Regions from separate parts of the Isoptericola sp. NPDC057191 genome, predicted to be linked through region 3. Evidence: riboswitches for the same ligand, from Rfam matches in the RefSeq annotation. Region 3 holds a riboswitch; each other region holds the start of a gene.
What was found. A riboswitch is a leader RNA that binds a small molecule or an ion and turns the genes downstream of it on or off. The one in region 3 is predicted to bind thiamine pyrophosphate.
Positions count from the first base shown of each region.

Region 1: it holds a riboswitch for thiamine pyrophosphate, as region 3 does, so the genes downstream of both, ACFT55_RS12160 (thiamine ABC transporter substrate binding subunit) here and thiO (glycine oxidase ThiO) in region 3, are expected to answer to the same signal.
Region 2: it holds a riboswitch for thiamine pyrophosphate, as region 3 does, so the genes downstream of both, ACFT55_RS06280 (bifunctional hydroxymethylpyrimidine kinase/phosphomethylpyrimidine kinase) here and thiO (glycine oxidase ThiO) in region 3, are expected to answer to the same signal.

Region 1 covers NZ_JBHUWC010000087.1:12,238-15,496, reverse strand. Annotated here, with positions in the region: gene ACFT55_RS12175 (sulfite exporter TauE/SafE family protein) at 1-408, shown strand, start outside; gene ACFT55_RS12170 (PAS domain-containing protein) at 572-1,357, shown strand; gene ACFT55_RS12165 (DUF4235 domain-containing protein) at 1,366-1,653, opposite strand; TPP riboswitch at 1,774-1,877, shown strand; gene ACFT55_RS12160 (thiamine ABC transporter substrate binding subunit) at 1,949-3,034, shown strand; gene ACFT55_RS12155 (ABC transporter permease) at 3,010-3,259, shown strand, end outside.
Region 2 covers NZ_JBHUWC010000027.1:11,801-15,059, reverse strand. Annotated here, with positions in the region: gene ACFT55_RS06295 (copper resistance CopC family protein) at 1-254, opposite strand, end outside; gene ACFT55_RS06290 (YcnI family protein) at 251-1,006, opposite strand; gene ACFT55_RS06285 (hypothetical protein) at 1,084-1,719, opposite strand; TPP riboswitch at 1,798-1,914, shown strand; gene ACFT55_RS06280 (bifunctional hydroxymethylpyrimidine kinase/phosphomethylpyrimidine kinase) at 1,905-3,259, shown strand, end outside.
Region 3 covers NZ_JBHUWC010000151.1:5,709-8,967, reverse strand. Annotated here, with positions in the region: gene guaA (glutamine-hydrolyzing GMP synthase) at 1-465, opposite strand, end outside; gene thiE (thiamine phosphate synthase) at 522-1,196, opposite strand; TPP riboswitch at 1,219-1,321, shown strand; gene thiO (glycine oxidase ThiO) at 1,313-2,575, shown strand; gene thiS (sulfur carrier protein ThiS) at 2,572-2,805, shown strand; gene ACFT55_RS15905 (thiazole synthase) at 2,815-3,259, shown strand, end outside.

The DNA.
Region 1 (3,259 bases), on a different contig from region 3:
ATCGGCTCGATCGACACCAGCGAGTTCTTCGTGGCCGTCGCCGCGAGCCTCGGCTTCCTGTTCGGCCTCGGCACGGCGGGGATCGACCCGTCCTGGGCGCTCGCGCTGCTGGTCGGCGGCCTCATCGCGGCCCCGATCGCCGCGTGGCTCGTCCGGCTCGTGCCGCCGCGCGTCCTCGGCTCCGCGGTCGGCGGCATCATCGTGCTCACCAACGTGCGCACCCTGCTGAGCCTCGACTCCTTCCCGGTGGACGCCGGCGTGCGCTCGCTGGTCCTGGGGATCATCGCCGCCGGCTGGGCCGCGGCCGTCGTGTACTCGTTCCGTCAGCACCGCAAGGCGCTGGCCGAGGAGGCCGCGGAGGGCGACGTGACCGTCACGCAGGCAGCCGCCCCCACGCCCGCCGTCTGACGTCCTGCCGACCCGCGCCCCTGCGGCCGCCGCCCCGACCTCCGGGGGCGCCGGCCGCAGGGGCGTCGTCGCGTGCGGTGGCGCCGTCGCCCCGTCCCGGTACCGTGGTGAGGCCAGGAGAACTGCGCGCCGGACCCAGCTGCACGGCACTGGGAGGTGAGCCATGTCGTTGCCCAGCACGCCGCACGATCCCCCGCGCCGCGAGCTCGTCGCCCTCGCGGAGCTGCTCGGCGCGGGCAGCCAGCTGCTCGTGGGCCAGTACCGCGTCGAGGTCGCCACGGGGGCGTGGTGGTGGTCGGACGAGGTCTACCGCATCTTCGGGCGGGAGCCCGGCAGGATCGAGCCCGGGCCCGAGGTGCTCCGCGCGCACCTGCACCCCGACGACCGTGAGCGGCTGTCCCGCACGGCGGCGGTGGCGCTCGGCACCGGCCGGCCCTTTGCAGGCGGCCACCGCGTGGTCGACGACCACGGGCGCACCCACTCGGTCGTCGTCACCGGGCAGGCGCGGCACGGGCCCGACGGCGCGTCGTCGCAGCTGGTCGGGTACGTCATCGACACCAGCCCCGTGGTGCGGGACGCGCTCGAGCGCGAGGCGCACCGCGCCGTCTCGCGCGCCTTCGTCGCCGCCGCGGCCTCCGAGCAGGCCAAGGGCGCGATCATGGCGGTCTGCGGCGTCGACGAGTCGGTGGCCACCGAGGTGCTCGGGGACGTCGGTGCCCAGGTGGGCGTCTCCGCCCAGTCGGCGGGGGAGCAGGTGATGAAGGAGCTCACGCGGCCCGTCAGCGACCGCGACTCCGCGCTCACCGCCGCCGAGGTGCTCCGGTCCGCCCCGCCCGCCCAGGACGCGGCGGACCGGCTGAGCCACGCCCTCGCCGCAGTGCGACCGGTGGAGCGGCCCCACGGCCACGACGCGCAGCTCGCCCGCCGGCGGCCGCGCGCGAGCCGCTGAGCGCGGCGTCAGCGACCGAAGCGGGCGGCCGCGCGGACCGCGCCCTTGCGCGCGAGCCGCTTCGCCAGCACCGCGACGCCACCTGAGACGGCGGCGAACGTGACGGCCTGGATCACGGAGATCTCGTCGTCGTCGATGTTCGTGGGAGCGACGCTGCCCGTCGTCCGCTCCCAGACCACCCCGATCAGCTTCTGCGCGACCCATCCGGCGCCGATCGTCAGCACCACCGTGCCGACCTTCACGCCCAGCGGCTGCTCGGTGTCCTTCACGTGCTCTCCCTCGGTCGTCCCCGGCATGGCCGGAGGGTGGTCGTGCGGCGTCCACGGCCCGGCGAGGGCGTCGTGGCACGTCAGGCATGTCACACCCTGGGGCGCGGACAGGACCACGGTAGCGCGGCACCGGTGTGTAGGCTCGTGCTGATACGACAGGGGAGCGCCACCGGCGCTGAGAGTGCGGAACGCCGCAGACCCTCGAACCTGATCCGGTTAGCACCGGTGGAGGAAGTCGGGAATCTCGTTCCCTGCGGGAGGCCGCACCACGACGGTGCCGGACGCCCGCAGGACCCCCTTCTCGCACGCTGAGGAGGACAGCATGACCCACAGGACCACGCGGACGACCGCGGCCCTCGCCGCGCTCGCGCTGCTGCCGCTGCTCGCGGCCTGCGGCGCCGACGGGGCCACCGGCACCGGCAGCAGCGGCGGCGACGCGGCGGGCGACCCCGGCACGGTGACGCTCGTGACGCACGACTCGTTCGCCGTGTCGGACGACGTCCTGGCCGCGTTCGAGAAGAAGTCCGGCCTCACCGTCAAGCAGGTCGCGCCCGGAGACGCGGGCACCCTCGTCAACCAGCTCGTGCTCACCAAGGACGCTCCGCTGGGCGACGCCGTCTTCGGCGTGGACAACACGTACGCGACGCGCGCCGTCGACGCCGGGGTCTTCGAGCGGTACCAGCCGACCGACCTCGACCCGCAGGTGGCCGCCTACGCCCCGGACGACCTCGCAGGCACGCTCACCCCCGTGGACGTCGGCGACGTGTGCCTGAACCTCGACGACGGCTGGTTCAAGGACCACGACGTCACGCCGCCCGCCACGCTCGAGGACCTCACGGAGCCGGAGTACCGGGACCTCACGGTCGTCACCAACCCCGCGACGTCGTCGCCCGGGCTCGCGTTCCTGCTCGCGACGATCGGGGCCTTCGGCACCGACGGCTGGCAGGACTACTGGGCCGGCCTGCGCGACAACGGCGTCAAGGTCGCGGAGAGCTGGGAGGACGCGTACTACGTGGACTTCTCCGGCGCGGGCGAGGGCGGCACGCGGCCGATCGCGCTGTCGTACGCCACCTCGCCGGCGTTCACCGTGAGCGACGACGGCACGTCCTCCACGACGAGCGCGATGCTCGACACCTGCTTCCGCCAGGTCGAGTACGCGGGCGTGCTCACGGGCGCGGCGAACCCGGAGGGCGCGAAGAAGCTGGTCGACTTCCTGACCACGGGCACGTTCCAGGCCGACGTCCCCGGCCAGATGTACATGTACCCGGCGGACCCGGACGTGCCGCTGCCCGCCGACTGGCAGCGGTTCGCGCCCCTGGCCGACAAGCCGTTCGAGGTGGCGCCGGCCGACGTCGCCGCGCACCGTGACGAGTGGATCGAGCAGTGGACGGCGACGGTCGTCGGCTGACGCGCGGCGTCCGCGCGAGCCGGTGGGGCGCCTGGCTCGGGTGGGGCGCCGCCGTCGTCCTGCCGCTGGGGTTCCTCGCCGTCTTCTTCGCGTGGCCGGTGGTGTCGCTCGTCCTGCAGGGGTTCTTCACCGACACCCCGGCGGGCCGGGTGCTCGACCTGTCCGGCTTCGCCGACGTGCTGTCGCAGCCGCGCACCTGGCGCATCGTCGGTCAGACGCTGGCGC
Region 2 (3,259 bases), on a different contig from region 3:
GTCACCGAGACCACGGTGCTGGACCCGTCCGCGGACAGGTTCAGCACGACGTCGTCGAACGTGATGTCGACGGAGTCAGGCGCCTGGGTGACCGTGGAGCCCGCCTCGGGGGTCGAGCCGACCACGACGTTGTGGGCGCTCGCGGGCGCGGCCGCGCCAACCGCGCCCGCCAGGGCGAGCCCGAGCGCACCGATGCCCGCGAGCAGCGTGCGCCGGGCTCCGCCGCGGCGCGCGTCCCGTCCGCGCGGCGTCACCGCTGCGCCGTCCGGGTCCGCGTGCGGGCCAGCGCGACGAAACCCGTCACGGCGCCCACGAGCCCGAGGCCGAGGCCGGCGGCGCCCAGCGCGAGGGGCAGCGTGTCGCCCGACCCGTCACCGGCGTCGGCCGTGCCCGTGGTGGCCGCCGTGCCCGCCGACGCGGCGTCCCCGTGCCCGCCCTCGGTGGTCGCAGGCTCGACGTGCAGCACCGGAGCGGGGTGCTCGGGCTCGGTGTCGCCGGTCGCCTCCTGGTCCCACTGGACGACCTCCCCGTCGGAGTAGGTCTGCGTGGCCGGCAGCGTGAGGGCGTCGACCCCCTCGGGGACGGCTCCCGCCGACACGGTGAAGCGGAGGAACTCGCCCGGCGCGATGGCGGCGTCCGCGTCGTCGGCGGTCCACACCACGGCCGCGGGCGCCTCGGTGACCTCGGTGCCGTGCACCTCGACGGGCTCGGGCAGGGGAGCCTGGGTGACCTTCGCGGTCCAGCCCGGCACCGGCTCGACCGACACGCTGGTGAACGGGGTGTCGGACGGCAGGGTGACCTTCACCCGGGTGGTCGAGGCGTCGGCGGACTCGTTGGGGACCTTGAACGTCAAGGTGGCGTACGCGCCGGCCGCGGCCGAGTCGGGCGTCACCGTCACGTGCGCCGACGCGGCGCCGGCCGCCAGCACGAGCGCGGGGAGGGCGAGGGCGGCGGTACCGGCGAGGCGGCGGGTGCGCCGGGCACGGGCAGGGGTGGTCGTGGACATGGCTGTCTGCTCCAGAGTGTCGAGAGTCGTGGGACGACGAGGGACCTGCCCTCGTCCGACCTCGGACCAGGGCAGGCTCAGGCGGCGCGCAGGAGGGCGCCGGACAGCCGCGGGGGCCCGCGAGGCGCGGGGCGGCGGCGGGCGTTCCCGGGTCGCGGGCTCCAGGTTGCGGCGCTGACGACCGTCCGCCGGCGTGCCACGGGCAGCGCCGGCGCGCTCTGCACCAGGACGGCGACGTGCCGCAGGTGGGCGACGACGTTGGCGGCGGCCCGGTCACCGGCCGCGAGCAGCAGGGCCGTGAGCACGACGGCGGCGGCGTGCGCGGCGAGCATCCAGGAGGCCGTCCCGCCCACGGCGGCGTGGTGATGGAGCACCGCGGCGGTCGCCGGCGGCAGGGAGCCAGGGCCGAGGTCGTGGGCGGCGTGCCCCGTCAGGGCGGTGGCCGAGCCGGTCCCGCCGCCGCCCGCGCCGAGGACCGACAGCGCGGTGTGCTGCACGAGCTGCAGCGCGACCATGGCGGGCAGCAGGCGGCGCAGCGTCAGGCGACGGCGCGCGGTCCACACGGCCAGCGGCGCGGACAGCGCCAGGACGACCAGCCAGGCCAGGGGGGTGCCGGGCAGCGTGCCACCGGCCACGAGGTGCGCGGCGGCCGCGATGCTGAGCGTCGTGCCGGCGACGAGAAGCTCGCGCACACGACGGACGACCACGGACACCCCCGCACCCTATCCCGGGCGGGGGAGCTCCCTGGCGGACGGGCGAGCGGTCCCCGCGGGCGGTGGGCTACCGTGACGCCGAACGACACGGGGTGCCTCTCGCCCGTCGGCCCCGGCCGGCGACGAGACGCTGAGATCACACCCGTCGAACCTGATCTAGCTCGTACTAGCGAAGGGATGTCGACATGAGCGTGCGCGCGCGTCACGACAGCTCCGACTCCACCGAGGTCTCCACCGGCGTGGGCTGCGGCCCGCTCGCCGCCACCACAGCCGCCCCTCGCCGGCCCCGCGTGCTCGCGGTCGCCGGCTCCGACCCGTCGGGGGGAGCCGGGATCCAGGCGGACCTCAAGGCCGTCGCAGCGGCCGGGGGGTACGGGATGGCGGCGCTCACCGCGCTGACGGCGCAGAACACCCGGGGCGTGCGCGGCGTGCACGTCCCGCCGGCGGAGTTCCTCACCGCGCAGCTCGAGGCGGTGGCCGACGACGTGGCGATCGACGCCGTGAAGATCGGCATGCTCGCGTCCGCGCCCGTCGCGCGCGCCGTGGGGGCCTGGCTGGACGGGCTGCCGCGCGGCGCCACGTCGTCGCGCCCCCCGGTGGTGCTGGACCCGGTGATGGTGGCCACCAGCGGCGACCGTCTGCTCGACGCGGCGGCCGAGCGTGCGGTGCGGGACCTGCTGCCCCGGGTCGACGTCGTCACCCCGAACCTGCCGGAGCTCGCCGTGCTCGCCGAGGAACCGCCCGCCGCCGACTGGGCCGCGGCGCTCCGGCAGGCGCGGCGTCTCGCCGCCCGGTACGACGTGCTCGTCCTCGCCAAGGGCGGGCACCTCGACGGGTCCCGCGCGCGTGCCGGTGCCGACGCCGGCGCGCCGGACGCGCTCGTGGGCCCGGACGGCGTGCTGGTCGAGGTCCCGGGCGAGCGCGTCCGCACCACGGCCACGCACGGGACGGGCTGCTCGCTGTCCAGCGGCCTGGCCGTCCGGTACGTCCGCACCGGCGACTGGGCCGAGGCCCTGCGTGGCACGAAGGCGTGGCTCACCGCGGCGATCCGTGCGGGGGAGGCGCTGCGGGTCGGCGCCGGGCACGGTCCGGTCGACCACCTGGCGGGCAGCACGCCGTCCGGCGCCGTGGCTCCCGAGCCGGCTCCAGCACCGGCTCCAGAACCAGACGGCGGCCCGGCGGGGCGGGACGTCGTCGCGCGCTGGTGGGACCACGCGGCACCCGTGCGTGCGGCCGTCGACGACCTGCCCTTCGTGCGTGCTCTCGGTGACGGGTCGCTCGCCCCCGGGCACTTCCGCACCTACCTGGAGCAGGACGCGATCTACCTGCGCGAGTACGCGCGCTGCCTCGCCCGCGTCAGCCAGCTCGCACCCACCCGCGCCGAGCAGGCCTTCTGGGCGGGCGGGGCCCACGGTGCGCTCGTGACCGAGCTCGACCTGCACACGCGCTGGCTGGGGGGCGAGCCCCGGGACGTCCCGGCCAGCGCCACCACGGCCGCCTACCTGGAGCACCTGCGTGCCGCCGGCGACGACTACGCGAC
Region 3 (3,259 bases):
GGAGGACGTCGCGAGCACGTCGAAGCCCTCGGGCGCGGCGTGCACGGAGTCGCCGTGGCTCATCCAGGCGGTCTGGTGGTCCGGCGTGCCGGCGAGCAGGACGCCCGCGTCGCTCACCTCGACCTCGGTGCCGCCGTACTCGCGCTGCCCCGTCTGGGCGACCTCGCCGCCGAGGGCCTGCGCCATCGCCTGGAAGCCGTAGCAGATGCCCAGCACCGGGACGCCGGCCTCGAACAGGGCCGGGTCGACGAACGGCGCGCCCGTGGCGTACACCGACGACGGGCCGCCCGAGAGGATGATCGCGGCCGGGTCCTTGGCGAGCATCTGCTCGACCGTGGCCGTGTGGGGCACGATCTCGGAGTAGACGCTCGCCTCGCGCACGCGGCGCGCGATGAGCTGGGCGTACTGGGCGCCGAAGTCGACGACCAGGACCGGGCGGAGGGAGTCGGTGGCGGGAGACGTCACCGGGTCATCCTATCCGCGCCCCGCGGACCCCCGGCCCGCTGCCTGCGTCGGGTAGGTCACCCCGCGCCCAGCCGCTCGCGCAGCTCGCGCGCCGCGCGCTCCGGGTCCGGCGCCTGCGTGATCGCCCGCACGACGACGACGCGAGTCGCCCCGGCGTCCAGCACGGCGCCCAGCCGCTCGCCGTCCACCCCGCCGATCGCGAACCACGGCGTGGTGGGCCGGGTCGCGGCGACCTCGCGCAGCAGGTCGAGCCCCACCGCCGCGCGACCGGGCTTGGTGGGCGTCGCCCAGAGCGGGCCGACGCAAAAGTAGTCGACGTCCGGGTCCGCCTCCGCGGCGGCCGCCTGGGCGGCCGAGTGCGTCGAACGACCCAGCGCGGGCCCCGGCCCCAGCAGCGAGCGGAGCGCGGGGACCGGCAGGTCCCGCTGACCCGTGTGCACCACGGGCGCCCCGGTCAGGCCGGCCACGTCCGCCCGGTCGTTGACCGCCCACAGCGCGCCGTGCTCCGCGGCGACGCGGGCCACGACCTCCTGCAGCTCGAGCTCACGGACCACGTCGAGCGACCTGTCCCGCAGCTGCACCACGTCCACCCCGCCCGCGAGCGCCGCGTGGAGGAAGTCCTCGAGGTCGCCGCGGTCCTCCCGGGCGTCGGTGCACAGGTACAGGCGGGCGGCGGCGAGGCGGGCACGCGTCGTGCCCGGGGCGGCGCTGGTCGTGGTCACGCCGGTCAGGGTAACCACGGCCCGCGCTACAGTGGCCGCGCACGGGAGCCCCGGACGGGGCTGAGAGGGCGTAGGAGCCGACCGTCGAACCTGATCTGGGTCATGCCAGCGAAGGGAGCACACCCATGCCCACCTCTGCACGTCCGCCCGCCCGCGACGTCGTCGTCGTCGGCGGCGGCATCGTCGGGCTCGCCGTCGCGTGGCGCGCCGCCGCAGCCGGGCTCACCGTCACCGTCCTCGACCCCGCCCCCGGCGACGGCGCGAGCCGCGCCGCCGCGGGGATGCTCGCCGCCGTCAACGAGGCGGACTTCGGCGAGCGGGACCTCGCCCGCCTCAACCTCGCGGCGGCGGCACGCTGGCCCTCCTTCGCCGCCGGCCTCGCCGCGGCGAGCGGCCGCGACGTCCCCCTCCTGCGGGCCGGCTCGCTCGCCGTCGCGTACGACGCCGACGACCTCGCCCTCCTGCGTCGCGCCCTGGCCCTGCACCGCGCCTGGGGGCTGGCGTCCGAGGAGATCTCCGCCGCCGACGCGCGCCGCCGCGAGCCGTACCTCGGCCCGCGGCTCGCGGGGGCTGCGGTCGTCGAGGGCGACCTCGCCGTCGACCCGCGCGGGGCGCACGCGGCGCTCGTTGCTGCGCTCGATGTTGCGCGCGGTGCCCCGCTCGGTGCCCCGCTCGACGGCGCAGCGGGCGGCACGGTGGTCCGGCAGGGCGCCGTCCGGCTCGAACGCTCCCCCACCGGCCGCGTCGTCGCGGTGCACGACGACGCCGGCACACGGCACGCCGCGGGCGCGGTCGTGCTCGCCACGGGCGCGACGGCCACCGGCGCGCTGCTCGACGGGCTGCCGCAGGTGCGGCTGCCCGTCCGGCCCGTCAAAGGGATCACCCTGCGGCTGGACGCCGGGCCCGGCCTGGCGCTCGAGCACGTCGTGCGCGGGACCGTGCAGGGCCGGCCGGTGTACGTCGTCCCGCGTGCCGCGGGGACCGGCGCAGGAGCGGGCAGCGGACCGAACCACCGCGAGATCGTCGTCGGCGCCACCACCGAGGAGCGCCCCGACGACCGGCGCGCCGAGGCCGGCGGGGTGTTCGCCCTCCTGCGCGACGCGCGCGCCCTCGTGCCCGGGATCGACGAGGCGGCCCTCGTCGAGGTCACGCCGCGCGCCCGCCCGGTCACCCCCGACAACCTGCCGCTGGTGGGCCCGACCGCGGCGCCCGGCCTGCTGGCCGCCGTCGGGCACGGGCGCAACGGCGTGCTGCTCGCGCCGCTGACCGCGGACGCCGTCCTCGCCGCGCTCACCGACCTCACCGACCCCACTGACCCGGGACCGGCCGCCGCCGCGCTCGCGGCCACCGACCCCCTCCGCTTCGCGACCCGAGGAGCCCCCGCATGAGCACCCCCACCGCCGTCGTGAACGGCGCGGCCTACCCCCTGCCCGGGGCGGACGGCGACGGTCTGGAGGGCGTCGTCGCCGCGCTCGTCCCTGCGTTCGTGGCCGACGGCGTCGCGCAGGGGATCGCCGTCGCCGTCAACGACGCCGTCGTGCCCCGCGGCCTGTGGGCCGCCACCCGCATCGCGCCCGGCGACCGGGTCGAGATCGTCACCGCCGTCCAGGGCGGCTGAGGAGGAACCATGACCAGCACGCACCCCACGCCCGCCACGAGCCTCGTGCACGACCCGCTGGTGGTCGCCGGCACGGAGGTCGGTTCCCGCCTGGTCATGGGCACGGGCGGGGCCGCCAACCTCCTCACGCTCGAGGACGCGCTGGTCGCGTCGGGCACCGGCCTCACCACGGTCGCCATGCGCCGCGTCGCCGTCCGGCCGGGCGGCGCCGGCCAGGAGGACGGCGGCATCTGGGGCCTCCTGGGACGGCTCGGCATCCGCGCCCTGCCCAACACGGCGGGCTGCTTCTCCGTCCAGGAGGCGGTGCTGACCGCGCAGCTCGCGCGCGAGGCGTGCGGCACAGCCTGGGTCAAGCTCGAGGTGATCGCCGACGACGTCACCCTCCTGCCCGACCCGATCGGCCTGGTCGAGGCGGCGGACCGGCTGGTGCGCGACGGGTTCGTCGTGCTGCCCT